DNA from 3 places in the Variovorax sp. PBS-H4 genome. Region 2 is predicted to be linked to each of the others. Evidence: riboswitches for the same ligand, from Rfam matches in the RefSeq annotation. Region 2 holds a riboswitch; each other region holds the start of a gene.
The links. A riboswitch is a leader RNA that binds a small molecule or an ion and turns the genes downstream of it on or off. The one in region 2 is predicted to bind S-adenosylhomocysteine.
Positions count from the first base shown of each region.

Region 1: linked by a shared signal. The riboswitch ahead of metH (methionine synthase) and the one ahead of ahcY (adenosylhomocysteinase) in region 2 are both predicted to bind S-adenosylhomocysteine.
Region 3: linked by a shared signal. The riboswitch ahead of ahcY (adenosylhomocysteinase) and the one ahead of ahcY (adenosylhomocysteinase) in region 2 are both predicted to bind S-adenosylhomocysteine.

Region 1 is NZ_LR594675.1:283,072-293,384, reverse strand. It holds gene E5CHR_RS01395 (glycosyltransferase family 2 protein) at 1-818, opposite strand, end outside; gene E5CHR_RS01390 (ArnT family glycosyltransferase) at 815-2,602, opposite strand; gene metH (methionine synthase) at 2,602-5,316, opposite strand; S-adenosyl-L-homocysteine riboswitch at 5,376-5,470, opposite strand; gene E5CHR_RS01380 (hypothetical protein) at 5,437-7,341, shown strand; gene E5CHR_RS01375 (PACE efflux transporter) at 7,381-7,818, opposite strand; gene E5CHR_RS01370 (LysR family transcriptional regulator) at 7,912-8,799, shown strand; gene E5CHR_RS01365 (SH3 domain-containing protein) at 8,800-9,678, opposite strand; gene E5CHR_RS01360 (homocysteine S-methyltransferase family protein) at 9,841-10,313, opposite strand, start outside.
Region 2 is NZ_LR594675.1:5,281,125-5,291,437, forward strand. It holds gene E5CHR_RS25195 (enoyl-CoA hydratase/isomerase family protein) at 1-280, opposite strand, end outside; gene E5CHR_RS25200 (acetate--CoA ligase family protein) at 347-2,443, opposite strand; S-adenosyl-L-homocysteine riboswitch at 2,613-2,719, shown strand; gene ahcY (adenosylhomocysteinase) at 2,803-4,218, shown strand; gene E5CHR_RS25210 (2-hydroxyacid dehydrogenase) at 4,264-5,217, opposite strand; gene E5CHR_RS25215 (LysR family transcriptional regulator) at 5,250-6,227, opposite strand; gene E5CHR_RS25220 (alpha-hydroxy acid oxidase) at 6,224-7,408, opposite strand; gene E5CHR_RS25225 (ABC transporter substrate-binding protein) at 7,479-8,576, opposite strand; gene E5CHR_RS25230 (adenosine deaminase) at 8,600-9,637, opposite strand; gene E5CHR_RS25235 (LLM class flavin-dependent oxidoreductase) at 10,138-10,313, shown strand, end outside.
Region 3 is NZ_LR594675.1:5,577,598-5,587,910, reverse strand. It holds gene E5CHR_RS26725 (excinuclease ABC subunit UvrA) at 1-3,054, shown strand, start outside; gene E5CHR_RS26720 (tripartite tricarboxylate transporter substrate binding protein) at 3,165-4,121, shown strand; gene trxC (thioredoxin TrxC) at 4,212-4,649, shown strand; gene E5CHR_RS26710 (HAD-IIB family hydrolase) at 4,697-5,488, opposite strand; gene E5CHR_RS26705 (peptide chain release factor 3) at 5,574-7,202, opposite strand; S-adenosyl-L-homocysteine riboswitch at 7,384-7,454, shown strand; gene ahcY (adenosylhomocysteinase) at 7,527-8,966, shown strand; gene E5CHR_RS26695 (TlyA family RNA methyltransferase) at 8,986-9,783, shown strand; gene metF (methylenetetrahydrofolate reductase [NAD(P)H]) at 9,761-10,313, shown strand, end outside.

The DNA.
Region 1 (10,313 bases), 5.0 Mb from region 2:
CGCGGCACCAGGCCGGTTGCGAGGTAGGTCAGTGCCAGCGGCACGGCCGCCACGATCGAGCCCAGCGCAAGCACGGTCGCGATGCTCGAGAAGAACAGCAGCGGCCTTTCGCTCACGAACAGCTTGCAGATGGTCTTGAGGATGCGCCAGCCGTCCCGGTAGGTGGACAGCTTGCTGTGCGAGCCCTCGAGCCGCGAGCGGTAGCGCACGGGCAGCTCGGCGAAGGGCATGCGCAGCTCCAGCGCGTGCACCGTGAGCTCGGTCTCGATCTCGAAGCCTTCGGAGACCGCGGGAAAGGACTTGGCATAGCGCCGCGAGAACACGCGAAGGCCGGAGAGCATGTCGGTCAGCCGGCCGCCGAAAAGCGCCGCCACCGCGCCGGTGAGCAGCCGGTTGCCGAAACGATGGCCGGTGCGGTAGATCTGGGCGTCCTCGCCGTCATCGACGCGCGAGCCGACCACCATGTCGAGGTTGCCTTGCACCAGCGTGTCGACCAGGCGGCGCAGCTCGCCCAGGTCATAGGTGGCGTCGCCGTCGGCCATGACATAGATGTCGGCTTCCACGTCCGCGAACATGCGCCGGGCAACATTGCCCTTGCCGCGCAGGGCCACATGCGTGACCTGGGCGCCGGCGGCCCGCGCCGCGTCCGCGGTGCCGTCGGTGGAAGCGTTGTCGAACACGTGGATCTCGATGTGAGGCAGCACGGCGCGGAACTCGTCCACCACCTGCGCAATGGCGAGCGCCTCGTTGTAGCAAGGGATCACCGCGGCGATGCGCAGCGCAGGCCAGGCAGTGTCGTAGGCAGGTGCTTCGGTCATGGTGCAGGGGGCAGGATACGGTACGCCCTGGCGCCGTCCTGCTCGTACATCAGGGTGAAGTGGCGATTGAAATCTTCATGGGCGGTCAAGGTGCGTGCCACCGCATCGGGCATCACGATGGCTTCGAAGCCCAGCCCGGCGAACCTGCGCGCGGCCTCGGCCGCCGGCAGCAGCGGGAAGTCCGCATAGCGCCAGGGGCCGAGCGTGTCGCCCCAGATGGGGTTGGGCCCATAGTAGATGGCTTCGCTCAGCGCGATCTGGTAGACGCGGCCGGAGACCTGCTCGCGCACGTGGTTCATCACGGCATAGCCGGGCACGTTGGCACGCAGGAAGGCTTCCCGGGCCGCGGGCGTCGGTGACACCTTGTCCAGCTCGCGCGCGGTGTGCCGGAACGACACGACCGCCAGCACCGCGACAAACAGGCCGGCCGCGAGGCCACCCGCACGCGTCTTCCAGCCGGCACCGCCGGTCACGGGCACCAGCCGGCGCAGCCCCTCGGCGACCCATCCCAGCATCACCTGCCACCCCAGCACCGCGACCAATGCGAGCAGCGGGAAGGAGGCCGTCATGTAGCGCGGATAGCGCGAGGTAAGCGCCCACACGAGCAGCGAGTAGGCGCAGAACACGATCGCCGCGTGCACCGCGGGCGAGCGCCGCCAGGCCAGGCTGAAGGGCGCGAGCACCACCGGCCAGATCAGGAAGTTCGGCAGCGCCGCGTGGGCACGCACGTCGTCGACCTGGTTCTTGTAGTCGGCCAGGTTCCAGTTGCTGAAGCCGAACAGCTTGGCGCCGATCGGGTTGAACGGATCGCCGGTCATCACCGCGTTGCGGGCGTACCAGTAGACGCAGGGCAGCAGGAAGCACACGAGGCCGACCGCCCATACGGCCGGCCGCCGTTCGCGCCGCACCACGAACCACGCGGCGAGCGGCAGGAAGGTCAGCGCCTGGTACTTGGACCCGGCCGCGAGGCCCAGGAAGAAGGCCGCCACGGCCAGCCAGCGCGCGCCCAGCGCCGGCTGCGCCGCGTGGGATTCGTTCCACCACCAGAGCGCGATCCAGGCGGACAGCACGAACAGCGCGACGCCCATGTCGATCAGCGCGTTCGAGTAGTCGCCGATGCCGAGCCAGATGCCCGCAGCGGCGCAGGCGAGCACCCGGTTGAGGTGCTGCACGCCGAGGCGGTAGACCATCCACACCGACAGCCAGCCCGCCAGCCCGTTCATGAAGTGCGGCAGCGCGTCGTCGCCGACCATCAGTGCGCCGGCATAGAGCAGGTTGTAGTTGTACGGGAACCAGGGGTAGCGCAGCCACTCGTGGATGCCCAGCGTGCCGCTCTGCGCCACCTGGCGCGCGTAGGGCAGGTGGTACATCAGCTCGTCGAAAGCCGCAGGCGGCGCAAGCGGCGCGACGAGCGTGGGCAGTGCGACCAGCGCCATCGCAGCCAGGGCCGCCTTCTCGATCCAGGTCAGGGCCGGGCCAGGTTCGCGCGCACGCGCCTGCCGCAGCCATGCGGGGAACTGCACGCAGGCCGCGGCGAAGCCAACCGCGACCGGCAACAGCACGCCCGGGGCGTGGAGCCAGCCTGCGATGCCCAGCGCCTGGAACACGCACACGAAGATCCCGAGCCCGAGCGCGGTGGCCATGGCCATCTCGAGCCAGAAGTCACGGTGCAGCGGCGCACCCAGGCGCACGAACACCGCCCGTCCCAAACCCCAGCAGGCCGCGACGAAGATCGCCAGCGCCGCGTAGTGCGCGGCCGCGAACATCAGCTTGTCGACCAGCATCAAAGATTGGGTGCCAGCAGCCGCTCCAGCACCGCTTCGCTCTCGCGGCGGCGCGCGGCCTGGTCCTGCAACTGGTCACGCCCGATCTTGCCGACGTTGAAGTAGGTCGCCTCCGGATGGCTCAGGTAGAAGCCGCTGACGCTGGCGGCGGGCATCATGGCCAGGCTTTCCGTCACCGTCATGCCGATGTCCTGGCACTGCAGCAGCTCGAACATCGGGCCCTTCACGCTGTGATCCGGGCAGGCCGGATAACCGGGCGCCGGACGGATGCCGCGGTACTTCTCGGCAATCATGGCCTCGTTGCTCAGCGCCTCGTCGGGCGCATAGCCCCAGAGGTCGGTGCGCACGCGGTGGTGCAGCGCCTCGGCAAAGGCTTCGGCCAGCCGATCGGCCAGGGCCTTGAGCATGATGGCCGAGTAGTCGTCGAGATCGTCGAGGAAGAACTTCTCCTTCTTCTCCACGCCGATGCCGGCGGTCACGGCGAACATGCCAACGTAGTCGGCCAGGCCGCTGTCGCGCGGCGCGACGAAATCGGCCAGGCATCGGCTGGGCCGCAGCACGCCTTCGATCGCCTGCTTTTCGGCCTGCTGGCGCAGGCCGTACCAGGTGAGCGCGGGCTGCGTGCGCGTCTCGTCGGTGTAGAGCGCGATGTCGTCGTCGTTCACCGTGTTGGCGGGCCAGAAGCCGATCACGCCATTGGCGGTGAGCCAGCGGCCTTCGATCAGGCGCTTGAGCATGCGCTGGCCGTCGCCGAAAACGCGTACCGCCTCGCTGCCCACCACCTCGTCCTTGAGGATCGCGGGAAAGGGCCCGGCCAGGTCCCAGGTCTGGAAGAACGGGCCCCAGTCGATGTACTTCGCGAGTTCGCCGAGGTCGAAGTTGCGGAAGATGCGCCGCCCGGTGAACTTGGGCACGGGCGGGACGTAGCCGGTCCAGTCGATCGGTGTCTTGTTCGCGCGCGCCTTCGCGAGCGGCCACAGCGGGACCTGTTTCTTGTTGGCATGCAGGTGCCGCACCTTGTCGTAATCGGCGTTGAGCTCGTCGATGTACGCGGTGGCCTGCTCCGACAGCAGCGACTGCGCCACGCTCACGCTGCGCGAGGCGTCGGGCACGTAGACCACCGGCCCCTCGTAGTGCGGTGCGATCTTCACCGCCGTGTGCACGCGGCTGGTGGTGGCGCCGCCGATGAGCAATGGGATCTTGCGGATGCGGAAATGCTCGTCCTTCTGCATCTCGCCGGCGACGTACTGCATCTCTTCCAGGCTCGGCGTGATCAGGCCCGACAGGCCCACGATGTCAGCGCCCTCGACCTTGGCACGCGCCAGGATCTCGTGGCAGGGGACCATCACGCCCATGTTCACCACCTCGAAGTTGTTGCACTGGAGCACGACGGTGACTATGTTCTTGCCGATGTCGTGCACGTCGCCCTTGACGGTGGCGATGACGATCTTGCCCTTGCTGCGCACGTCGCGGCCGGCGGCTTCGTCCTGGCGCTTCTCCTCTTCAATGTAGGGAATGAGGTGGGCCACGGCCTGCTTCATCACGCGGGCCGACTTCACCACTTGCGGCAGGAACATCTTGCCGGCGCCGAACAGGTCGCCGACGACGTTCATGCCGTCCATCAGCGGGCCCTCGATCACGTGCAGCGGACGGCCGCCCTTGGCGAGGATGGCACGGTAGGCCTCCTCGGTGTCCTCGACGATGAAGTCGGTGATGCCGTGCACCAGCGCATGCGACAGGCGCTGCCCCACCACGACGGGCTGCTCCGGCGTGCCGCGCCATTCGAGCTTCTTGCTGTCGTCCTTGGCGCCGCTCTTGGCGCTTTCGGCCACTTCGACCAGACGCTCCCCCGCGTCGGGCCGGCGATTGAGCACCACGTCCTCGACGCGCTCGCGCAAGGACGGCTCGAGGTCGTCGTAGACGCCCACCATGCCGGCGTTGACGATGCCCATGTCCATGCCCGCCTGGATCGCGTGGTAGAGGAACACCGTGTGGATCGCCTCGCGCACCGGATCGTTGCCGCGGAAGCTGAAGCTCACGTTCGACACGCCGCCCGAGACCTTGGCGCCCGGCAGGTTCTTCTTGATCCAGCGCGTTGCCTCGATGAAGTCGACCGCGTAGTTGTTGTGCTCCTCGATGCCGGTGGCGATCGCGAAGATGTTGGGGTCGAAGATGATGTCCTCGGGCGGGAAGCCCACTTCGTCGACCAGGATGCGGTAGGCCCGCTCGCAGATCTCGATCTTGCGCTGGTAAGTGTCGGCCTGGCCCTTCTCGTCGAAGGCCATCACCACCGCCGCCGCGCCGTAGCGGCGCAGCAGCGTCGCCTGGTGCATGAAGGCCTCGACGCCTTCTTTCATGCTGATCGAGTTGACGATGCCCTTGCCCTGGATGCAGCGCAGGCCCGCCTCGATCACCTCCCACTTGGAGCTGTCGACCATGATCGGCACGCGCGCGATGTCGGGCTCGCTGGCGATCAGGTTCAGGAAACGCACCATCGCCGCCTTGCTGTCGAGCATGGCCTCGTCCATGTTGATGTCGATCACCTGCGCGCCGTTCTCGACCTGCTGGCGCGCCACCGCCAGCGCTTCCTCGAACTGGCCGTTGAGGATCATGCGGGCGAAGGCCTTGGAACCGGTGACGTTGGTGCGCTCGCCGATGTTGACGAACAGCGTGCCCGCGCCGATCTGCACCGGCTCCAGGCCGGACAGCTTCATCGGGGGGACTTGGGCGGGAGAAGAGGAATCTGAAGACATGGGCTCACCTGGGGACGGGGTTCAGGCGAGCGTCGTTGCACTCCAGAAGATGGAAGCCCAAGCCTGACGCGGCGCCCTCGAATGGGAGGGCCGCGCTGCAACGCTCCTTGGGAGCGGGGATTTTACGCCGGCTGTGCGGGCGCCGGGCCGCCGATGCGGATCGGCCGGGATGGCGTCGGCAGACGCAAGGCAGTCATTGAATTGCGGGATTTCGTTAATGAGCAAAACTCCGGCGGCTCAGCAGAAGTGGAACCCCTGCCAACAGCACGTTACGAAGCTTTGCGCAGTCGTTTTTCGCACGGGGAGAGGTCAGGGGTGCGTATTTGTTGCGAAATGTTTTGCCTCTTGCAGAAAAAGGGGCGGCAGGGAAATCAACAAATTGATGACGCGCGCGGAAATGTCGCAGCCACTTCATTCGATGGCTCTACAGGCTTTGTAATTTCAACCGAAACACGCTTTATGAAACCTTCATCTTCGTCCTCTTCTTCGCCCTTATCTTCCACAAGGCAGATCGACGCTCGTCTTTCTACTGAGAAACAGAAAACCGAGTCAGGGAAGAACAACCCCACCCAACGCGCCCCACTTGGCAATTTCGTTGATTCCGCTTCGGTAAAGAGAGAGCGGTATTCGAGGCAAAACCGATCCATCGACCTACGCAAACCCACCAACGCTTTGCCACGACCGATTCGTGGCCGCAACGACGCAAAAGGGCAACTAGCCCCATTTGAAGAATTTCATATTCCCATATCTGCCCCTCATTCCGAGAGCATCGTCAATCTCGATCCCGAGAACTATGGAGCGGAAAGCGAGCATTTCGCAGAAGCAGCCAAAACTGACGACTCAACAAAAAAAACGCATCTCCTGGAAAACGAAAAATCTTCGACTACACCTATACAGACAAAGCCGTCGAGGCTGCACAGAGTGCCCAAATTTGGAGCTCTGATTTCTCCGAGGAACAAGACCAAATCCGACAATGCCAGGATGCCGAGCATCTTCAGAAATGAAAAAGCAGACTACTTGCGTGTGCGGGAGAATCCGGTCTCGAACCATCAAGACCAGTTATTTTTGCCTCTTGGCGAAGAAGACAGTTCCTCCTCGATTACACCTACCGACGATGCAGCCGCAAAGACAAAATCATCAAAGCCGAAGCTCACTGCGCTAACCAAGATGAACTTTAGAAGTCTCATTTCACCCCGGAAGCCGGAAAATAGCAGAGTGGCTACAGACCTTAAGCAAGACATCTACAGCACGGAACCGCCGACCACGATTGCGGAGCTTCCAGCTGGAGAAACAATTGACGCTGATCAGTTGGCGGCGCTCATCGAGGGTGCGATTGAAAGGCGAAGCGATATTAGAGCCTCTCGGTTGAGGGCGTTGAATATTATTTATTGCGCTGCCGGTGGCGAGAGCTTTTTCCGAGATTCACCCTCGTGCCCGGAAATAGGTGCGTACGCGAAATTTCTGAGCGGACTTGAGCGGACATCCGAGGCATCCGCGGCACTACGCCTGAAGAGCCTATCCAAGCAATTAGGTAGATTTTTAGGCAATGAATCCAAAAAGGAATTGGCTGATCTTAAAAACGATGCTGCCTCAGTCAAGAAATGGGTCGAATCTCAATTTAAACAGGAACGTGACATGGAATTTGATACCGAGATTCGGGTCACAATGGAGAACATCGCCAAGGTGTTCGAGCAGGCAGAGGGGGCGATAGGGTCTAATAGCCGCGCTGTGAACATTCTCTATTGCGCTGCTGGTGGCAACAATGGCATTATTCGATCGGATTGGTATCCGGAAACCCATACCTTCACCACATTTCTGACGGACCTGCCGGAAGGAATGAGGCAGGAGTACGTAGAAGCCCTCTTCAACCAACTCAAGCAGCACATTCCCGAGAATTCTCGGTATAACATTAACAGGCTCATCCAATCCGGCGACATCCACGACCTTTTGGACCAGTTGGGGAGATATTTGGGCATTCACCAGTAGTCCTAAGAACGATCTCGTCGTGCTCCCCGGGCGGCCCCCTCACGCCGGCTGGGCCGCCCCCGACGCCGAGGCGGGCAAGCCAAAAATCCCGTCGAAGGCCCAATTGAAGGCAAAGGTGTAGATCAGGAAGAACACCACCAGGCCCAGGTCCATCACCAGGGCCTGCCACAGGCTTACTTCGAGCCACCACGCAAAGATCGGCACGAGGAAGGCCACCAGCCCGCCCTCGAAGCCGATCGCATGGGTGACGCGCCGGCGCAGGCTCCGGCCGCGCACGGCCTGACGCGACTCCCAGCGCTCGAACAAGGCGTTGAATGTGAGGTTCCAGACGACCGCAATGGCCGAGGCCAGCACGGCCACAACCCCCGAGTGACCGGCGCTTTGCCCCGTCATCAGCGCCAAGCCCGCGCTGGCCGCGACGATGGCAATGCCCTCGTAGAGCGTGATGTAGACGACGCGGCGCTTGAGCCCTTGCATGAAATGTTTCCATTGATGTGCTGAAGAGCTCGACTCTATGTGTCCACTGCTGATATAAAAAGTCATGTTCTTTCAAGTTGGCTGATAGATCCGATGAGTTTCACCAGCGACAACGTGGCGGTTTTCCTCGCCGTGCTCGACCACGGCTCATTCTCAGCCGCCGCGCGCGCGCTCCACCGTGTGCCCTCGGCCGTCAGCATGGCAATTGCCAACCTCGAAGCCGAGCTGGCCCTCGCCTTGTTCAACCGCACTGGACGCGAGCCCCAGCCCACGCCCGCCGCACGTTCCCTGGAGCCGCAGGCCCGCTTGCTCGCGGCGCAGCTGCAGCAGCTGCGAGTGCAGGCGCTGGCCCTCACGCAGGGACTGGAGAACCGGCTCACCCTCGCCATCGCGCCCGAGCTGCTGGCCGCGCCGTGGAGCGGCGCGCTGGCCAGACTCGCGCAGGAACATCCGCAGTTGGAGGTCGAAGTGCTGGCCGCGCCGCAGGACGACGCACTGGCGCTGCTTCACAGCGGCCGCGCGCAGCTGGCACTCGTCTTCGAGCGCCCCAGCTTGGACGGCCGCGAGGCGTTCAACGAGGTGGCCAACGAAATGATGGTGGCCGTGATCGCACCTGCGCATCCAGTGCTGGCCGGCGCCGGTGGCCGGCTGCGCGAGGACCACCTCCGGACCACTCGGCAGATCGTCGTGGCGGGCCGCGACCTGGGCACGCGGGACCCGCGCTTCGAGTTTGCGCGCCATGTCTGGCGCACTGACAACGCGCTGGCCGCGCTGAGCCTGATCACCGCCGGGCTCGGCTGGGGCTGGCTGCCGCGCAACTTTGCCCGACCGCACGTGGCGGCCGGCGCGCTGGTCGAGATCCCGCTCGAGAACCTCTCGAACGGGCTCGACCTCTGGGTCGACGTGGTCTGGTCGCGCGAGCGTCCGCTCGGGCTGGGTGCGCAGCGCTTCGTGGCGCTGATCGCGCGCAAGAAGAACTAGCTAGGGACGATCGTTCGACGGCGGCCGGTTGATGCGGTCCAGCTGCCTTTGCCGCAGATCCGCACCGGGCAAGGCGGGCGCCGGAACCGGCATCGGCATTGGCATCGGCGGGCGGCCGGCCGCCTGGCCCGGAGGCATTTGAGGCGGACGAGGGCCCGGTTGCACGGCCGGCGGTGGGGCCTGCGGGGGAAGCCGGACGCCCGCATCGCCCCGAGGCGGGCGGAAGTCTTGGCCAGGCTGCGGCGGACGAACATCACGATCGGGCCGCGGCGGTCGGAAGCCGTGTTCCTGCGGTGGCCGCGGCCCGGGCGGTTGTTGCCAATTCGGCTGCGGCCGGAAGCCCGGGTCGGGTTGCGGCTGGTAGCCGGGCCCGGGGCGCGGCCGGTAGCCCGAGTCGCGGTCACGCCATGGCCGGGGCTCCCAGTCCGGCCGCGGCGCCGGCACCGGACGCCAACCGGCCACGGGCGGCGGCGGCTGCCCATGCCACCAGCGCGGCTCGCGATACCAGGGCCGGTCGCGGTAGTGATCGGCCCAGTAGTTGCCGATGGTGAAGCCGACGATCGGCACGCCGATGGTCGCGCCGTAAGTCGCCAGGGGCAGCCGGCGGTCTTCGTAGACGTAGTCGATGGCGCCTGCGTACACCCAGCCGCGCAGGCCGTCGGGCAGCACCACGTCGCACCAGCTGTAGCCTCTGGTGCAGCCGAGCACCTCAAAGGGCTGCCCCGGACCCAGCCGGGCCACGACGGGGTAGTCGCCCGACGGGCCCGCTCGAAGATTGACAGTGCTGCGCGCAACGGCCTCCTGGGCCGCCGCGGCGATGGGAAGCGCGAGGGCAAGGGTTGCGATGCCGATCCAGCGTGGTGCGAGCTTGCGGTTCATGGTGCCTCCTTGATGAACGTAAGGGCAGACCGCGTGCCCGGGCATTGCCATTCGGCGACGGCCTGGTCGTCCAACGGACCCGCTCGCAAGGCGGTGCACCGCCATAACCCTTGGAGAGCTTCTTCATCCGGCCTTTACAGGACGAGAAGCAGGGGCGGCGGCTCAGGCCGCCTCTGGATAGAACGCCGCCCGATATAGCGCCCGGCCCGCCAGCGGCGCCACCGCCTGACCGATCGCGGCGATGTGTTCCGGCGTCGTGCCGCAGCAGCCACCCACGATGTTGACGAGCCCCTCGGCAGCAAACTCGTGCAGCAGGCGCGAAGTGACCTCCGGCGTCTCGTCGAAGCCGGTGTCGCTCATCGGATTGGGCAGGCCGGCATTGGGGTAGCAGCTGATGAAGGTGTCGTCCGCCACCCGCGCCAGCTCCTGGATGTAGGGCCGCATCAGTGCCGCGCCCAGCGCGCAGTTCAGTCCGATGGCCAGCGGACGCGCGTGTCGAACGCTGTGCCAGAAGGCCGTCACGGTCTGCCCGCTGAGGATGCGGCCGGAGGCATCGGTCACCGTGCCGCTGATGATCAGCGGCAAGCGCTCGCCGCTCGCCGCGAAGTACTCGTCGATCGCGAACAGCGCAGCCT
Region 2 (10,313 bases):
CTGGCATACGCGACTTCCAGATCCGCCACCACGTTTCGTTGCCGAGCTTCACATGCTCGCGCCAGTCCTGCACAGTCGTAAAAGGCTTCTCCCGGGGGGAAAGGTCAAACCCCGCACAGAACGCCCGACCTTGACCGGTGATGATCACCACGCGCACGTCGGCGTCTCCCTCGAGCGCATCCAGCGCGTTCTGCATGTCGATCAGGATCTGATCGTTCAGCGAGTTCAGCTTGTCGGGCCGGGCGAGCTCAAGCGTCGCAACCGTGCTTTCAACACTCAAATTTATGCATTCATATGTCATATTGACTTGACTCCAAATTTTTCGCGGATGAGTTCGTTGGCGCAGCTATCTTTGAGTCTTGGCAATCACTAGCGCGTCCAGCACCACTGCCCCACTGCCTTCCGGCAGGACTGCAACAGGATTCAAATCGATGGCTTCGAGCTCGTTTGCGTAGGCCACCGCAATGTCAGACAGTCGCTCCAGCATCCTGGCCAGCGCATCGCGGTCTCCCACGACGCTGCCGCGGTAGCCGCCCAGCATGCTTCCTAGACGCGTTCGATTGACCAACTCCCCGGCGGTCTCCAGGTCCACGGGAGCAAGCTCGAAGGTAGCGTCCTGAAGGATCTCGACCAATACGCCTCCAGAACCGACCACGATGCCAGGCGGGAAGGGTCGATGCGTCACCACCCCCAGGATTGCTTCGACGCCGCCGCGGATCATCTTCTGCACCAGTACGCCAGTCACGCGTGCCTCAGGTGCCTTGCGGGCGACGCTCTCCTGAATCTGCCGATAGGCGGCCCTCACAGCGTCTGCGTCGGACAGATTGATGATCACGCCGCCGACTTCGCTCTTGTGCGGAAGGTCCGCGGACTCAATCTTCAGCACTACGGGGTAGCCGACTACCTCGGCATGGGCAACAGCATCGCTCTCGGATGAAGCCAGACCTTCGGCGGTCACGGCAATTCCATGGTCCTCGAGAAAGAGCTTGCTCTCGCGCTCGGTGAACGGGTCACCGGATACGAGCCTTGAAGCCCACTCTTCCTGGCGTTCGACGCTGAGCGTTTTGGGAGCGGCTTCGGTGGAGGCAAACGCCGCATAGTCCACCAGATGCTTGATCGCGCGCAATGCATTCCCCATACCGCACAGCGTCGGAATTTGACTTAGTGGAGCAAGCACGTCGGGGTGAATCCTGGCTGACAGATTGTTGAAGAACACGACCGGCTTGTGAGCATGGTTGGCGCGCTCGGCAACGGCCTTGGCGAGCTTCTCGTAGATGGCCGCCTGGTCTTCCCCCATTGAAGAAGGACAATCTTGCGAAACTGCAACGATGTGAATCGACGGATCGTTCAGCAATGCGTCCAGGCAGTCGCCGTACATCTTGGTGTCGAATACGCCAACGCCGGTAGCGTCAAGCGGATTGCGTGGCGCCCCGAAGGGGGGAAGCACGGTCCTAAGATGCGCCACGGTCGATTCACAGAGATCCGGCAACACCAGTCCGCAGCGTTCAGCGATGTCGCATGTCATCGCCAGCTCGCCTCCGCTTACGTTGAGCACGCCTAGCCCAACACCTTCAGGCATCAAGCGAGTCGCAGAGAACAGCGCGATCGTCTGGACCAGCTCGTCGTAGTCTTCCACCAACACCACACCATGACGGCGAAAGAACGCCTGCAACGCACTGTCGGAGCTGGCGATCGCGCCCGTGTGAGCGGCACTCGCAGCCGCTCCGGAGACGGAGCGGCCGACCTTCAGCGCCACGATCGGCTTGCCCGCCTTTCGCATCTTCGCCGCGGCGCTGGCAAATGCAGCGGGATCGCGCAGCGTTTCCACAAAGAGCGCCGCCACCTTTGTCGAGGGATCCTGCGCCAAGTAATCAAGGTACTCGGGAATATCTGTTACCGCCCCGTTTCCGAGGGACACCAGATGGCTGAACTTGAAGCGATTCAGACTGCTCAAGGCGATGCAAGCCGAACCCGAATGCGAGATGAGCGCGATGTCCCCGGGTTCCAAGCCTTCCGGTACAGCGGCGCTGTAGAGAGCCACACCCTGCGCAACGCTGAAAATGCCAAGGCAGTTCGGCCCGCATAGATTTATCTGGTTATCGCGGCAAAACGAACCAATCTCAGCCTGCAAAGCGGCTCCGCGCTCACCCGTTTCAGCAAATCCGCTTGCGTAGAGCACGGCGCTGCGCGCTCCCGCTGCATGCGCACTTTTGAGGGCCTCGAGCGCCTTGTCCGCGCTCAGGGCAATGACGACGCAATCCACCGGTTCTGGCAGCGAATCCACGCCTCGATGGCAGGGTAGACCCAGAACTGATTCCGCGCTGGGGTGAATGGGATAGATGGCCCCTCCGTACCCGACGCGAAGGAGGTTCTTGATAACGGTGTTGCCCATCGTGTCGGGGCGCGGCGACGCACCCAGCACGGCGATGGACTTGGGATTCATCAGTGAAGACAGGTAGTGCAAAAAGCAGGCTCCCGAGCTATCCATTCGAGACACGATTGTCACGATGCGGCGACTCTAGTGAGCGGTCCTATGCGGGTCAATCACAGTTTTTCGGCGCCAACGTACTAATTTTTGAAACACGCTAACGCGGTCCGAACACTAGAATTTACCTACCGAGGAGCGCTGCAACGATCGCACTCGCCAATGCGCGCGAGGCCGGTCTGTCAGGCTCGGAAGGCTGCCAACGACCGGCGGCTGCAACTGCGCTCACCGACAGGGTGCGGTGAGCCTCGGCGTTCATCAGGCTCTGGCGGCAACCCACTAGAAGGAGCAATAGGATGAACGAGAAAGTGACGTCGATGCGTGCGGCAGACCGCGTCGTAGCTGACATCAAGTTGGCCGATTGGGGCCACAAGGAGCTTCGCATCGCCGAGACGGAAATGCCTGGCCTGATGGCGATCCGGGACGAGTTCCTGGGACAGCAACCCCTCAAGGGGGCGCGTATCGCGGGGTCTTTGCACATGACCATCCAGACCGGGGTGCTGATAGAGACGCTGCAAGCGCTTGGCGCCACCGTCCGATGGGCCTCATGCAACATCTTCTCCACCCAGGACCATGCCGCAGCTGCCGTGGCCTCCACTGGCACCCCTGTGTTCGCCGTCAAGGGTGAGACATTGGAGGAATACTGGGACTACACCCACCGCATCTTCGACTTCGGTGGCGCGCGCGGAGACCCCGATGAAGGTCCGAACCTGATACTCGACGACGGGGGCGACGCTACCCTCCTCATGCACCTGGGGACCAGAGCGGAAACGGATCGCAGTGTCATTTCCAAGCCGACGAGTTCCGAGGAACGCATCCTATTCGCAGCGATCGAACAAAGATTGAGCAGCGATCCGACGTGGTACAGCCGCCGCCTGCGCAACATCATAGGTGTGACAGAGGAGACGACCACGGGTGTCTTGAGGCTTAACGATATGAGCGCAAAGGGGGAGCTCGCCATTCGCGCTATCGCCGTGAATGACTCCGTCACCAAGAGCAAGTTCGACAACACCTACGGCTGCAGAGAATCGCTGGTGGACGCGATCAAGCGCGCTACCGACGTCATGATCGCAGGCAAGATCGCCGTGGTCGCCGGCTTCGGCGGCGTAGGAAAGGGTTGCGCGCAGGCGCTGCGCGCCCTCAGTGCTCAGGTCTGGGTCACGGAAGTGGACCCGATCAATGCGCTGCAGGCAGCTATGGAAGGGTATCGAGTAGTGACGATGGACGAGGCGGCAAGCCAAGCCGACATCTTCGTGACCGCAACGGGGAACCGCGACGTCATTACATACGAACACATGAGCCGCATGAAGGATCAAGCCATCGTCTGCAATATTGGGCATTTCGACAACGAGATCGACGTCGCCTCTCTCGCAGAATGTCAGTGGGACGAGATCAAGCCTCAGGTCGATCATGTAGTCTTCCCCGACGGCAAGAGGATCATCCTGCTCGCCAAAGGCCGTCTGGTGAACCTGGGTTGCGCGACCGGCCACCCGAGCTTCGTGATGTCAGCCAGCCTCGCCAATCAGACGCTTGGCCAGATTGAGCTCTTCACCAGGCAGGAAGCCTATGAGAAGGGCCGGGTGTACGTGCTCTCGAAGCTCCTGGACGAGAAAGTCGCACTGTTGCATCTCGCCAAGCTTGGCGCCTCGCTGACCCAGCTCTCCGACGTGCAGGCGGCATACATCGGAGTGGACAAGGCTGGTCCGTTCAAGTCCGAAGCGTATCGCTACTGAAGGCGCGTCGACCAGGGGCGCAGCGATCCTCGCCCACTGGGTGGCTCAATAGCCGCGGTCAACGTCCACTGCAAACTCGGGCACATTCCCGCGTCGCACACAGTCAAGATTCAGCAGGGTCTGACGCGCAATCTCCAGGGTGCTGGCGCGGGTCGCCATGTGAGGCGTGATCAATACCTGCTCCTGGTCCCAGAACGGGTGTTCCGGCGGCAGCGGTTCCTGCATGAATACATCCAGAGTGGCGCCGGCGATATGTCCGGAGCTCAATGCAGCCAACAGGTCAGCCTCGTTCAGGTGAGCACCGCGCCCCACATTGATGACATGCGCACCTTCTGGCAACCTGGAAAACAGTGAGGCACAGAGGAAGCCACGAGTCTCGATAGTAAGAGGCAACAGACATACTAGCGTGTCGCATGCTGCCAGAAAGTCATCCAGTTGAGTTGCCCCGTGGTAGTGGGCCACGTATGCTGGCAGGTCTGCCTTTGCGCTATTGCTCCAGCCTCGCACGCTGTATCCCATCGCATTCAACGCGACTGCGCAGGCACGTCCCATCTGGCCCATTCCCGCAATGCCGACGGTGTGGCTGATGGTGGGACAAGCCTCGAACTTCAACCAATGGCGGTCTGAGCGTGCTCGCAGGACCACGTCCATGCGGCGATGACGATGCGCCACAGCCCAGGAGACGTACGAGACCATTCCGGTGGTCGCGCCCGGATCCACGATACGGCAGACCGGGACGCCACGCGGCAGTTCAGCGTCGATCTCGAGATGATCGATACCCGCGCCGAGCGACTGGATCAGGACAAGGCGCGGCAAAGAAGCGCATACGCCAGGCGGCGGCGACCAGCATGCGACAGCTTCGATGTCCTCCAGCCTTCCGAGTTCAGGCCATGCCCGTACATCGATGTCCGGGCGGAGTGCGCGAAAAGCAGCGATCAGCGAGGTGTTGTCGCCGCAGCGCAGGATGGCGATGCAAGGCGGCTTGGATGTGGTCGACATGAAGGCACGGTGGAAAACCAGGAGCGGTCGCTTCAGCGCTTCACGGCGGCCACGGCACGCACAGCTGCGCACAGACGCTCGACGAAGATGGCGGCAGCGGAAGGCAAGCTGCGGTCCGCATGAACGCTCACGTTCAGCGGCCACCGGTCGAGACCTTGACCACGCAGCGGGACGTACTTCATGCGGGCCGGCGCCTGGTGATCGCCGAAGTACCTGTCCACGATGGCAACGGCCAGCCCAGCCCCGGCTGAGGCCCGCATAAGCTCGAAAGAATTGGTCACGAGCAAGCCGCGTGGTCGAATCTTCGCCTTGGCGAACATGCGAACATAGCTCTCTCGGATAGTGAGAGACGCATCCGGGAGCGCGATGTCCTCGCCTGCGCACTCTGAAATATCAACGTAGTCGCGCTGTGCGAAGGGGTGGCTTCGCGCGACCAGGAGGCATGGTGTGGTCATCGCCTGTGCGACAACCGACACATTGAACGTGTCGGGCGTGATGTAGGACAAGGACACATCGATGTGCTGATTGGCCACCATCTCGGTCAGTTTGTTGCCACCGGCGACGGTCACCTCAAAGGTGATGCCTGGGTACTCGGCATGGAAGCGCTGCAGAAATTGCGGCACGAAATCTCGAGTGAAGGATTCAGAAATGCCGAGCTTGACTTTGCCGCGTCGGACGGCTTTAAGCGACTGGATATCATCGCGGACAGCTTCGAGGCCCGCTTCGAGGGCCATCGCGTACTTGAGCACCACCTCCCCCTCAGGCGTAAGCTTGGCGCCCTTCTGCCCGCGATGGCGCTCAAGCAACTCAGCGCCGAGTTCTTCCTCCAGCAAATGGATCAACCTCGAGATCGCGGAAGCCGCCACATGCAACTCCTCTGCGGCGCGACGCATCGATCCTGCCTTTACCACGCCGACGAAGTACTTGAGCGCATTGCTGCTCACCAGACGCAGCTCAGCTTTCCATTCGTACCGTTCCTCTCGTTTGAACGACTTGGGGTTCGTGTTCATGAAGGCAGCAATCCGACTTCCGGCCTCGAAGAGGCGAGCAGAAGCGAAGTGTCCAGTTCGCCGACCTCGCGCACTCCCACCTGCCGCAGCACCCGCAGCAGTTCATCTGCCAGGATGTCGATCGCCTTTGTAGCCCCTTTCTTCCCGCCGGCGGCGACGCCATAGAGCGTCGGCCTGCCGACAAAAACGAAGCTCGCCCCGAAGCAAAGTGCCAGTGCCACGTCGGCCCCCCTGCGCACGCCGCCGTCCATCATCACGGGGAGCGCCGATCCAACAGCAGCGCGTACGGCGCGCAGTGCCGTAAGAGAACTGGCAGCCCGATCCAGCTGGCGTCCACCATGGTTGGAAACAATGATGCCGTCGACGCCATGTCCGACCGCCTGTCGGGCATCGTCAGGATGCATGATTCCCTTGAGTATGAGCTTGCCGCCCCACCGCCGCCGGAACTCCTTGATGTCGGTCCAGGTGACCTGGGCCGGAGACTGTGTACGAACGAAGTTGGCCACCTGCATGGGACTTGCCTGCCTCCCTGCATACGGCCTCCAGTCCTCGAAGAAAGGCAGACCACCGTTGTTCAGGAAGCGCAGCAGCCAACCGGGATGCAGAAGCGCCTCCATGGTCGCGCGCGAGTTGTGCTTCCAGGGCAATCCGAACCCGTTGCGCAGGTCACGTTCGCGCTTCGAACCCACGGGAATATCGACGGTGACCACAAGATGGTCGATACCGACGCGCGCCGCCCGATCGATCACATCGAGGGCGATGCTCTTGTCCTTCGACGGATAAAGCTGCAACCATGTCTGCCTCAGCCCGTGATGGCATGCGTCCTCCAGCGAGGTATTGCTGACCCCAGACAAGATGAACGGAATGCCGCGCCCTGCAGCGGCGCGAGCTAACATCAGGTCTGCGCCGGGCCGGAGCAAGCCCGCAAAACCTGTTGGGGCAATCCCGAAGGGCTGCTCATAGGTCCGCCCGAACAGCTTGGTCGTGCCTCGCGCCTCCTCCACATCTCGGAGATAGCGCGGGACGAATGCGTGCTGGGCGAAGGCGTCCACATTGCGATTCAAACCGGTCTCGTCCTCGACGCCACCATCGAGGTAGTCATACAAGAAGCGCGGAAGCGTACGTCGTGCGAGACTTCGCAGATCGGCAATCGACAGGGCAGTCTCCAGGCTGCGGCGCATCAGATACACACAACAGACCGTGTGTCACGGTAGTGCCCCGCGGACATCACAAGATGTCGCCAGACATCGCTCACCAGTTCGCGCACTTCTCGGCAGCTTGTCGAATTGACGAGACGTCAAACTGATTGGCGCGCCGGTAGAGATCCGCATCGTGGATCATCAGAGAGCTCGCCGGCACGGTGCGCGCGATCTGCCCCGACTTGAGCATGTACTGCTCCAACCGCGTCACGGCAGCGCCATCTACATTGCCCCAGTACTTGCCGCCACCAATGTTGTAGCCATCTCGGAAAGAGTCGAGCTGTGCTTTGAGCAGATTGGTGTCCCACTGGGCCAGCATCGATGGGTCGACCGGACCTGTGCTTTTGGTATTCGGCCAGTCCTTCCACTGGATGCGGCGGACGCAGTCAGGATTGGCGAATGCGAATTCCGACGCCTTGGCCATCCCTCTGACAATGGCCTCAACCATCTTTGGATCGGCCTCGATCGTCTTCGACATCGCCGCAATGCTGAAGTCGGGAAGGGTTCTCCAATCTTCTCCGCGCAGGTATCTCATCTTGAGGCCTGCGTTCTCGAAGCCCGCCATCGCGCTTGCCCAGAACATGAGCCCCTGCACGCGCCCACTCTTGAGCGCGTCGATTGCTGGCGCGCCGCCACCCGTGGCTACAAACTTGACATCCTTGTCCGGATCGATGCCCTTGTCCTTGAGATAGGCGCGCAGAATAGCCACGCCCCCCGACCCCAGCCCAAAGACACCAATCGTCTTGCCCTTGAAATCTGTGATGGAACGAAGCGGTGAGTCTTCAAGCACGCCGACGCTCCAATCGATCACACCGTGGTTGGTCACGAACTTGACCGGCTGGTTGTTAAGCGACTGGGCCTGCACTGCGACGCTGGCGTTAATTTGCGCGAAATCCGCCTGGCCGGCAATCAGCAGCGCGATCGTCTGAGCGGGCGGCGCCAGCGGGGTGATCTCTACATCGTAGCCCTCATCGCTCCAGTAACCCAATGCAAGCGGAAGGTTCAGTGTGGGATAAGAGATGTTGAGCACCTGCGTGCCCACAACGATCCTGACCTTCTTCTTTGGAGTTTGCGCAGTGGCTTGGGTGCTCGCAAGTACCGCGAAGGCTCCGATCAAGACACCTAACCATCTGACTGCTTTCATGAACATAATAGGTACACCAGTGAGAGAAATCAGGCCAACCAGAACTTGTCTAGGCCAGCAACGAGCTCGTTCTTTCGGTTCGTCGAGGCGAACGAGCCCTGGAATCCATTGCGCAGCAATGAATAGACGTCGCCGTCCGACAACTGGAGCGCTGAAGCCACAGCCACCAGGTTGTCGTTCATGTAGCCGTTGAAATACGGCGGATCATCGGTGTTCACGCTTACCCTGCAACCTGCGTCGAGCAACGTTTTCAGGTTGTGCTGCTCCAGCGAAGGGAAGACATTCAGACAGATATTGGAAAGCGGACACACCGTCATTGGGATCTGATCGGCGGCCAGGCGCTCGATTAGTCGCGGGTCATCCTGTGCCGTCACGCCATGATCGATGCGATCGGCACCTACGACGTCCAGTGCCTCCCAGATGTAGCTCGGGGGACCCTCTTCGCCGGCATGTATGGTGATTGGCCATCCCATGTTCTTGGCTTGGCGGAACGCCCGCTCAAACTTCGAGGGCGGATTTCCCTTCTCCACTCCACCCAGGCCGACCGCGACGAATGACTCCTTGAACGGACGGGCGGCCTCCAATGCCTCGAAGGCCTCTGCTTCGGTGCGATGGCGTTGCAGCCCGAAGATGAGCTTGGCATCAATGCCGAAGTCAGCGCGCGCATCCGCGATCGCTTCCGCCACGCCGCCGAGCACGGTATCCAATCCGATGCCACGCTCAATATGGCTCTGGGGAGACATGTAGAACTCCACATAGACCACCCGGTCTTCTGCAGCACGCTTCAGTTGCGTGTAGGTGACTTCGTAGAAATCCAATCGGGTGACCAGGACGCCCAAAGCGGAGTAGTACAGCTGCAGAAACCCAGATAGGTCCTTGAAGTTGTAGGCCGCTCGTACTTCCTCGGCGTTCTCGTAAGGAACCTTGATGTGATTTCGCGCGCTCAGAGCCATCAGCGTCTCGGGGCCGATAGTGCCCTCGAGGTGAACATGCAGTTCGGCCTTCGGTGCATGAAGGATCTTTGACTGCAACGAGCTTAGATGCGATTGCGTGGTGGGTTGAGTCATCTCAATGGCCTTCCGGGAAGGATCTATGTCTTGATATTAGGGACTGCCGAGCTTGCCGGGGTTAGCATTTTTCGGGGGCGGCGTTCGTAAAAGTCGCACACCTCCGTTGCTCGGACCGCATGCTCCATGACGCGCCCTGCGACTGATCGCAGCCCCACCAGAACCGGCGCGCCACGTTAATCTGCTTCTACGCAGACTTCCGTTTGATGCCGCTGTCGATGGCGGAGAGGTGACCTCAAGGCGAGGAAACGATGATGCTGTGCGACCGCCGAGGCCCAATGGTCAGCATTTTTAGATCACAGCGATTGCATTGTTGGCACGGTCGCCAGCAGGGTCCCCCGCCCATCCGATTGCAGTGGGCGCGTTGCCGTTTCCGCCACGGTGCGTCAAGTTTTCTCTGCTTGTCGCCAAGATGCACGAACGCATACTGACCTCACCTGCCGGGCTGCCCGACGGACATTGAGTCCACCGCGGTTCGAGCTAGAAAAGGAATGATCAGAATGCGCAACATCAAGACTGAAAAACTCAAGCTCGGCGGCCTGTTTCACCCGACCGGCAACCACGTCGCTTCATGGCTGCATCCCGATACGCAACTTGATGCGGGATCGAACTTTCGCCACTACGTCGAGCTCGCACACCTCGCTGAAAAGGGCAAGTTCGACCTCATGTTCCTTGC
Region 3 (10,313 bases), 300 kb from region 2:
GCCATCGGCCCCGGCGCCTACAAGGTGGCGGAGCGCGCCGCACGCGCGTACGCGGTGCGCGCGCGGCAGCAGGCGGCCGGCCGCGAGGCGATCCAGATCGTCCACGCGCGCGAGCACAACCTCAAGAACCTGTCGGTCGACATCCCGCGCGGCAAGTTCAGCGTGGTGACCGGCGTCAGCGGCTCGGGCAAGTCGACGCTGGCCTTCGACATCCTGTTCAACGAGGGGCAGCGGCGTTACCTCGAATCGCTCAATGCCTACGCGCGCAGCATCGTGCAGCCGGCCGGCCGGCCGGAAGTCGATGCGGTGTACGGCATCCCGCCGACCGTCGCCATCGAGCAGCGGCTGTCGCGCGGCGGGCGCAAGAGCACGGTGGGCACGACCACGGAGGTGTGGCACTTCCTGCGCCTGCTCTACGTCAAGCTGGGCATCCAGCATTGCGTCCGCGACGGCGCGGCGGTGCAGCCGCAGACGCCGGACAGCATCGCGGCGCAGTTGCTGAAGAACTTTCGCGGCCAGCACATCGGCCTGCTCGCACCGCTGGTGAGCAACCGGAAGGGCGTCTACACCGAGCTGGCCGATTGGGCGCGGCCGCGCGGCTTCACGCATCTGCGGGTGGACGGCGAGTTCCTGCCGACCACCGGGTTCCCGCGCATCGATCGCTTCAAGGAACACAGCATCGAGCTGCCGGTGGCCAGCCTCGACGTGGAGCCGGCGAACGAGGCCGAGCTGCGCCAGGCGCTGGCGCGCGCACTGGAGCACGGCAAGGGCGTGGTCCATGTACTGAGCGAACTCACCGGCTTGCGCGGCGCCATGATGGCGGGCGTGCCCACCTCGGGCATCGGCCGCGTCCAGGTGTTTTCCACGCTGCGCGCCTGTCCGGTGTGCAGCACCAGCTACGGCGAGCTGGACCCGCGGCTGTTCTCGTACAACAGCAAGCATGGGTGGTGCCCGGATTGCGTGGGCACGGGGGTCAAGCTCACGAAGGAGCAGCGCAAGGTCTACGACGACTCGACGATGGCGGCGGACAACCGGGGGCGGGAACAGACCTTCGCGGAGCCCGAGGCTGAGGACGTGGGGGAGGTCGCGTGTCCGGCTTGCCAGGGGACGCGGCTGAACCCGACGGCGCGGGCGGTGTTGTTTGGCGGGGGTGCCCCTCACCCCGGCCCTCTCCCTGGAGGGGGGAGGCAGCCGGATGCGGGCGCGGGATCGGGGATCGACCCGGACTTGCTCCCTCTCCCGCCCGCGGGAGAGGGCTGGGGCGAGGGCGGCATCGCCATCACCCAACTTGCCCGCATGAGCGTAACCGACATCCGCATCTGGTTCGACCACATCGCGCTCACCGGCCGCCAGGCCGAGATCGCGCGCGACCTCGTCCCCGAGATCAGGAGCCGCCTCGAGTTCCTCGAGGAAGTCGGCCTCGGCTATCTCACGCTCGACCGCGGCGCACCCACCCTGTCGGGCGGCGAGGCCCAGCGCATCCGACTCGCCGCACAGCTCGGCAGCAACCTGCAGGGTGTGTGCTACGTGCTGGACGAGCCCACCATCGGGCTGCATGCGCGCGACAACCAGATCCTGCTGGACGCGCTGCACAAGCTGGGTGAGAAGGGCAACACGCTGGTGGTGGTGGAGCACGACGAGGACACCATTCGCCGAGCCGACCACATCATCGACATCGGGCCCAGCGCGGGCAAGCGCGGGGGGCGGCTGGTGGCCGAAGGCAGCGTTGCCGACCTGGAGGCGGCGAGCGAATCGCAGACCGGGCGTTACCTGCGTGATGCGATCAAGCACCCGCTGCAAGCGCGCCGCGATGTTTTGCTCTCCCCGCCGGAAGGGCAGGGAGCCTTGCGCTGGCTGACGGTACGCGGCGCCGACCTGCACAACCTGCAGGAAGTCACCGTGACCCTGCCGCTCAACCGCCTGGTCGCCGTCACCGGCGTCAGCGGCTCCGGCAAGTCGACCCTGGCGCGCGACGTGCTGCTCGCCAACGTGCATGCCATCGTCGTGCAGCGCATGACCAAGGCCGGGCGCGACGCCGACGCTGCGGGCAAGCGCCCCGGCTGGTCCGGCTGCGCCAGGATCGAAGGTTACGAGTCCATCGACCGCGTGCTCGAGGTCGACCAGACGCCCATCGGCAAGACGCCGCGCAGCTGCCCCGCGACCTACATCGGCTTCTGGGACACCATCCGCAAGCTCTTCGCCGACACGCTGGAAGCCAAGGCGCGCGGCTACGGGCCGGGCCGTTTCAGCTTCAACACCGGCGAAGGGCGCTGCCCCGGCTGCGAGGGGGCGGGCGTGCGCACCATCGAGATGAACTTTCTCCCGGACGTCAAGGTGCCCTGCGAGGTCTGCCATGGCGCGCGCTTCAATCCCGAAACGTTGGCCGTGAGCTGGCGCGGCAAGAGCATCGGCGACGTGCTGCAGATGGAGGTGGACGAGGCGGTCGAGTTCTTCGCCTCGATGCCCGGCATCAGCCATCCCCTGCAGCTGTTGAAGGACGTCGGGCTGGGCTATCTCACCCTGGGCCAGCCTTCGCCCACCCTGTCGGGCGGCGAGGCGCAGCGCATCAAGCTGGTGACCGAGCTGAGCAAGGTGCGCGACGATGTCACCCGCCGCGGCTGGATTGACAGCCCCCTGGCGCCTGCGGCGCCGCCCCCCGAGGGGGATCGCCCGCTTGGGGCGGCCCGGCGCGGGCGGGCACCGCACACGCTCTACGTGCTGGACGAGCCGACAGTAGGCCTGCACATGGCCGACGTCGAGAAGCTCATCCATGTGCTGCACCGGCTGGTGAACGGCGGCCACAGCGTCGTGGTGATCGAGCACGACCTCGACGTGATCGCCGAGGCCGACTGGCTGATCGACCTTGGCCCCGAAGGTGGCGATGGCGGCGGGCGAGTGGTGGCAGCGGCACCGCCGGAAGAGGTCGTGCGGCTGGGTACGCACACGGGCGTCGCGCTGGCGCCGGTCCTGGCGCGCGGCGCAGGCCGGCACGAGGTGGTGCAGCTGCCGGTGCAGGCCGCGCCGGCGTCGGCGCCGATGCGGCGCGAGGCCTGATGCACTGAGCAGTCCGGCTGACGCCCGCGCGACAGGCCCGGGGGTCAGCCCCGATTGCCCTGAAGCACGCGGCGCGGCCAAATGGCGGCCTTCCTGTTCTGGAGCCCCACATGTTCCGTCGTTCCCTCCTGTGCGCCGCGTTGCTCGGCCTGGCCGCTGCGGGCGCGCAAGCGCAGAGCTTTCCCGCCAGGCCGATCAAGCTGGTCATCGCCTTCCCGGCCGGCGGCCCCACCGACATCACGATGCGACAGCTGGCCGACAACGCCTCCAGGATCATCGGCCAGCCCATCGTGGTGGAGAACAAGCCGGGCGCCGGCGGCACGCTGCCCGCGCAGGCGCTGCAGACGGCCCAGCCCGACGGCTACACCATCGCGCAGATCCCCCTGGGTGTGTTCCGGCTGCCCTACACGACCAAGATCAACTGGGACCCGGTGAAGGACATCAGCTACGTGATCAATGTCACCGGCTATGCCTTCGGGATCGTGGTGCCGGCCAACAGTCCGCTCAAGAGCTGGAAGGACTTCGTCGACTATGCCAAGGCGAATCCCGGGAAGCTCACCTATGGTTCCACCGGCACGCTCACGAGCCCGCACCTCACCACCGAGCTGATCGCGCAGAAGGCCGGCATCGAGCTGCAGCATGTGCCCTACAAGGGCAGCGCCGACCTGATGCTCGCGGTGATCAGCGGCCAGCTGATGGCGGCCGCAGACAGCACGGGCTTCGCGCCGCAGGTGGAAGCGGGCAAGCTGCGCGTGCTCAATACCTGGGGCGAGAAGCGGCTGGCCAAGTTCCCCGACGCGCCCACGCTCAAGGAACTGGGCCTGGACATCGTGCAGAACTCGCCCTTCGGCATCGGTGCTCCCAAGGGCACGTCGCCGGAGGTCGTGAAGAAGCTGCACGATGCCTTCAAGCAGGCGATGGAAGAGCCCAGCTACGTCGCCGCGCTGGGCCGCTACGACATGCTGCCCAACTACATGAGCTCGGCCGACTACACGAAATTTGCCCAGACCACCTTTGCGCGCGAGAAGGCGCTAATCGAGAAGCTGGGCCTGGCCAAGCCGCAGTAGGCACTGGTGCGGACCGGGGCCGAAGCAGCCCCGGCTTGCATTCGCCATGGCCGACCCCAGTTCCGAGGGATGACTGCGCCGGAGTCTCCGATGAACGAATCACTGCACGTCGTCTGCCCGCATTGCCACACCACCAACCGCGTGCGCCAGGAGCAACTGGCCAGCGCGCCGGACTGCGGCAGCTGCCACCGCCCGCTCTTCACTGGGCATTCGACTGCGTTCGACCAGGCTGCTTTCGAGCGCCACGTCGGCCGCAACGAAATCCCGGTCCTGGTGGATTTCTGGGCGCCTTGGTGCGGCCCCTGCCGGCAGATGGCGCCCGGCTTCGAGCAGGCTGCGGCGCAGCTCGAGCCGCAGGTGCGGCTGGCCAAGGTCGACACCGAGGCGGTACCCGCGCTTGCCGCGCGCTTCAACATTCGCAGCATCCCGACGCTGGCCCTGTTCCGCGGGGGCCGTGAGATCGCGCGTCAGGCCGGCGCCATGGGGCCGGCGGATATCGTTCGGTGGGCTCGCGCGCACCTGGGCTGAGTCCTTGCCGGCCGGCGCCCGTCAAGCTGCCAGCCGCGAAGGCGCCTTCAGCCGCGTGCCTCAAGGATGGCCGCCGCGACCTCGGCAAAGCCCGACCCGCGCTCGCTGGGCGCCACGTAGCGCGGCAGGTGCGACAGCGCGGTCTCGAAGCGCCGCACATTGGCGACGCCCACGCTGTGGGCGAAATGCTCGAACATCAGCGCGTCATTCGTGGAGTCGCCCACGTAGGCCCAGCGCTTCATCTCATCCTCCAGCGGACGGCCCCAGAGCTGGCGCACGATCCAGCGGGCGCCTTCCAGCTTGTTGTGCTCGCCGTACCAGCCGTTGATGTGGATGCTGCTCACGGTGGCGTGCATGCCTTCGCTGCGCATCAGCCCGGCGACCTGCGCAATGGTGGCGTCGTCGAGCGCGGTGAATTCGCTGTGGTCGACGGCGATGTCGCATTCGCGGCCGGCGGAGTCGGCGGCACGTCGGGCACCGGGGATCTCCTGCTCGATGTGCCGGAGCACGGCCTGCATGCGCTCGAAGTTGCGTGCCCGCGTCGCGGCGTCCTGCTGGTAGCGCTTCTCGACGCGGCCTGTAGCGGTGCGCACCAGCGCAACGGCGCCGTTCTCCGCGACGATCGCATCGACGGGCCAAAGGCTCGCGAAGGGCTCGCTCCAACCGACCGGCCGGCCGGTGATGGCCACCAGGTTCAGCCCGGCGGCCCGCAGCGCGCCCATGGCGCGAAGCGCATCTGGGGTGATCGCGCCTTCGGTGGTGAGCGTGTCGTCGATGTCGGTGAACACGCCGACGAGCTGTGCGCGCGCCTCAGCTGGCCAGGCGTCGAGCGGCAGCATCAGCCGTGACCAGGGCCGCCCCAAGGGCGGCTGCGCCCCCTTTGAGGGCAGCGTCGACACGTCCGTGCAGAGCGTGGGGGCGTCATCAGCCTGCGCTCTGCAGGGCCAGGCCCGCGTGCTCTCGCAGCGGATGGAAGTGGATCTTGGGAAAACGCTCCTGCGCCAGCCGCACGTCATAGGGCGAGGTGCACAGGTAGGCGAGCGTGTCGGCCGCGTCGCGCGCCATGCGCGCCGGGTACGCGTCGGTGAAGGCGCGCAGCTCGGCCGGCGTGTCGGCCGTGATCCAGCGCGCACCGGTGTACTGGCAGCCTTCCAGCCGCACGTCCGCGTCGTACTCGGTCTTCAGGCGGTGCTGCACCACCTCGAACTGCAGCTGTCCGACCGCGCCCAGCAGCATCGGCCCGCCCACTTCGGGCCGGAACACCTGGATCGCGCCTTCCTCGCCGAGCTGCGCCAGGCCCTGCTGCAGCTGTTTGGTCCGCAGCGGATTCTTCAGGATCACGGTCATGAACAGCTCGGGCGCGAAGAAGGGCAGGCCGGTGAACTGCAGGCTTGCACCGTCGGTGATCGTGTCGCCCAGCTGCACGCCGCCATGCGTCGTGAAGCCCACGATGTCGCCGGCGTAGGCCTCCTCGACGGCCTCGCGGCGCTGGCTCATGAAAGTCACGACGCTGGTCGGGCGCAGTTCCTTCGATGTGCGCTGCACCTTGAGCTTCATGCCGGGCGTGTACTTGCCCGAGGCCATGCGCACGAAGGCGATGCGGTCACGGTGGTTGGCGTCCATGTTGGCCTGCACCTTGAACACCACGCCGGCGAAGTCCTTGTCCTCGGGCTGGATCTCTTTCACCACGGGCTGGCGGTTGACCATGGTGGTGCTGGTGCGCGAACGCGGCGAAGGCGCGAGGTCGACCAGCGCCTCGAGTACTTCCATCACGCCGAAGTTGTTCACGCCGGAGCCAAAGAACACGGGCGTCTGCTTGCCTGCCAGGAAGGCCTCGCGGTCCCAACTCGGCGAGGCGCCCGTGGCGAGCTCCATGCTTTCCATGGCGCTCTCGAAATCGGTGCCGAAGCGCCGGGTCAGCGTGTCGCGCTCGGTCAGCGCAAGCGTCTCGAAGTCTTGCGGCAGTCGTTCGCTGCCGGACTCGAACACCGTCATGGCCTGCGTGCGCAGGTTCATGATGCCGCGAAAGGTCTTGCCCTGGCCCACGGGCCAGGTCATCGGCACGCAGGGCATGCCGAGTTCGCGCTCCACCTCGTCGAGGATGTCGAGCGGCTCGCGCACCTCGCGGTCCATCTTGTTGACGAAGGTGATGATGGGCGTGTCGCGCTGGCGGCAGACCTCGATCAGCCGGCGCGTCTGCGCCTCCACGCCGTTGGCCGCGTCGATCACCATCAGGGCCGAGTCGACCGCGGTCAGCACGCGGTAGGTGTCCTCCGAGAAGTCCTTGTGGCCGGGCGTGTCCAGCAGGTTGATCACGTGGTCGCGGTACATCATCTGCATGACCGACGAGGCCACCGAGATGCCGCGCTGCTTCTCGATCTCCATCCAGTCGGAGGTGGCATGGCGCGAGGCCTTGCGCGCCTTCACCGAGCCGGCGATCTGGATCGCGCCGGAGAACAGCAGCAGCTTCTCGGTCAGCGTGGTCTTGCCCGCGTCCGGGTGGGAAATGATCGCGAAAGTGCGGCGGCGACGGGTTTCGGAGGCGAAGGACATGGGGGTGAACGCGGTGCACGCTCACGGGCGCGGCTGGTCGGCAAAGCCCATGATTTTAGCGAGAGCGGTTCACATCAGGGGCCAGGAGGGCGCCGCTTCGAAAGGCTTTGATTGTGGGCACGGATTTTGGGGATGCAGTTCAAGGCGAACTGCAAGCAGACAGGCTGGCGCTAAAATGCCGCCTTCCGAGGAGCGTTGCAGCGCCGCCAGGCGTGAGGCTCGGACCACACATCGCAACCACGCTCAACCGCTGTTCTCGCGGGTGAGCCCGTTCCGCCAGGACCCCGAAAGCAGCGGCCTCACTCAAACTTGTTTGGAGTCCTCATGAGCGCCGTTCTCAAAGCTTCCCCGGTGTCCACTGCCGACCAGGCGATCGCCGACCTGTCCCTTGCCGCCTGGGGCCGCAAGGAAATCAAGATCGCCGAAACCGAAATGCCCGGCCTGATGGCCATCCGCGAAGAATTCGCCAAGAGCCAGCCGCTGAAGGGTGCACGCATCACCGGCTCGCTGCACATGACGATCCAGACCGCGGTGCTGATCGAGACGCTGCAGGCGCTGGGTGCGACCGTGCGCTGGGCGTCTTGCAACATCTTCTCGACGCAGGATCACGCGGCCGCCGCGATCGCTGCCGCCGGCACGCCGGTCTTCGCGGTCAAGGGAGAGTCGCTGGAGGATTACTGGGACTACACCCATCGCATCTTCGACTTCGGCCAGAAAGGCGCTGCCGGCGAAGGCCCGAACATGATCCTCGACGACGGCGGCGACGCCACGCTGCTGATGCACCTGGGCCAGAAGGCCGAGAAGGACCAGGGCGTGCTGGCGAACCCGACCAGCGACGAGGAGCGCATCCTTTACGCCGCGATCAAGGCCAAGCTGGCCGTCGACCCCACCTGGTACACCCGCAAGTCGGCCGAGATCATCGGCGTGACCGAGGAGACCACCACCGGCGTGCACCGCCTCAACGAAATGGCCGCCAAGGGCACGCTGCTGTTCCGCGCCATCAACGTGAACGACTCGGTAACCAAGAGCAAGTTCGACAACCTCTACGGTTGCCGCGAGTCGCTGGTGGACGGCATCAAGCGCGCGACCGACGTGATGATCGCCGGCAAGGTGGCGGTGGTGGCAGGCTACGGCGACGTTGGCAAGGGCTCGGCCCAGGCGCTGCGCGCGCTCAGCGCCCAGGTGTGGGTGACCGAGATCGACCCCATCAACGCGCTGCAGGCAGCGATGGAAGGCTACCGCGTCGTCACCATGGAATATGCCGCCGACAAGGCGGACATCTTCGTCACGACTACCGGCAACAAGGACGTCATCACGCACGCCCACATGGTGGCGATGAAGGACCAGGCGATCGTCTGCAACATCGGCCACTTCGACAACGAGATCGAGGTCGCCTCGCTCGAGAAGTACGAGTGGGAAGAGATCAAGCCGCAGGTCGACCATGTGATCTTCCCGGACGGCAAGCGCATCATCCTGCTGGCCAAGGGCCGGCTGGTGAACCTGGGCTGCGGCACCGGGCATCCGAGCTATGTGATGAGCTCTTCCTTCGCCAACCAGACGATCGCGCAGATCGAGCTCTTCACCAAGCCCGACGCCTACCAGGCCGGGAAGGTCTACGTCCTGCCCAAGCACCTGGACGAGAAGGTCGCGCGGCTGCAGCTGTCAAAGCTCAGGGCCGAACTCACCGTGCTGACGGACGCGCAGGCCGCGTACATCGGCGTGAACAAGAACGGTCCCTACAAGCCGGACAGCTACCGCTATTGAGCGGAGGCCGCGCAATACCGTGCGCGCCGATCAGTTGCTCGTCGAACGCGGCCTGGCTGCTTCCCGTTCGCAGGCCGCGCGCTTGATCGCAGGGGGCCTGCGTTGGCGGGACGGTGCGTGCTGGCGCACGGTGGGCAAGAACGGCGAGGACCTGCCGAAGGATGCGGAGCTCGAGCTGCTCGACCCCGCCGAAGCGCGTTATGTCTCGCGAGGCGGGCTCAAGCTCGAGGGAGCGCTGGCCGCGGCCGGCATCGAGGTGCGCGGTAGGCGCTGCCTCGACGTCGGCCAGTCGACCGGCGGCTTCACCGACTGCCTGCTGCAGCAAGGGGCTGCGCACGTGGTGGGCGTAGACGTCGGGCACGGCCAGCTGCATCCGCGGCTGCGCGAAGATGCGCGCGTCACCGCGGTCGAGGGCGTGAATGCGCGCGTGCTCGATGCCTCGGCCTGGGACGCGGCAGCGCCGGCGGCGCCGCAGTTCGACCTGATCGTCGGCGATTTGTCCTTCATCTCGCTCACGCTTGTGCTGCCTGCCCTGGTTCCTCTGCTCGCCGCGACAGGCGAACTCCTGATGCTGGTCAAGCCTCAATTCGAATTGCAGCCAGGCCAGGTCGGCAAGGGCGGTATCGTGCGCGATGCCTCGCTCTATCCGGTGGTCGAGCAGCGCCTGCGCGCGGCCTGCGATGCGCTCGGCCTGCAAGTGCGGGGCTGGTTCGACAGTCCGATCGCAGGTGGTGACGGCAACCGCGAATTCTTCATTCATGCCGCTTTTGCGAGCGGCCCACCAGGAGCCGGCCGTGCGCCTTCCGTTGAGCTTTGAATTCTTTCCGCCCAAGACGCCCGAAGGTGCGGTCAAGCTGCGCGCGGTGCGCCAGCAGCTCTATGTACAGCGACCCGAATTCTGCTCGGTGACCTATGGGGCTGGCGGTTCGACGCACGAGGGCACCTTCGGCACGGTGCGCGAGATCCTCGGCGAGGGGGTCGACGCCGCCTGCCATTTCTCCTGTATCGGCGCCACTCGCACGACCGTGCGCGAGCAGCTGAAAGAGCTCAAGGCCATGGGCGTCAAGCGCCTGGTGGCGCTGCGCGGGGACCTGCCCAGCGGCTACGGCATGGGGGGCGAATTCCACTATGCGAGCGACCTGGTCGGCTTCATTCGCGAGGAGACCGGCCGCGATTTCCGTATCGAGGTCGCGTGCTATCCCGAAGTGCATCCGCAAGCGCGCTCGCCCGAGGCCGACCTGCAGGCCTTCGCCGCGAAGGTGCGCGCGGGGGCCGACGCCGCGATCACGCAGTACTTCTTCAGTCCGGAGGCGTATTTCAGGTTCGTCGAAGAGGCGCGCAAGCTCG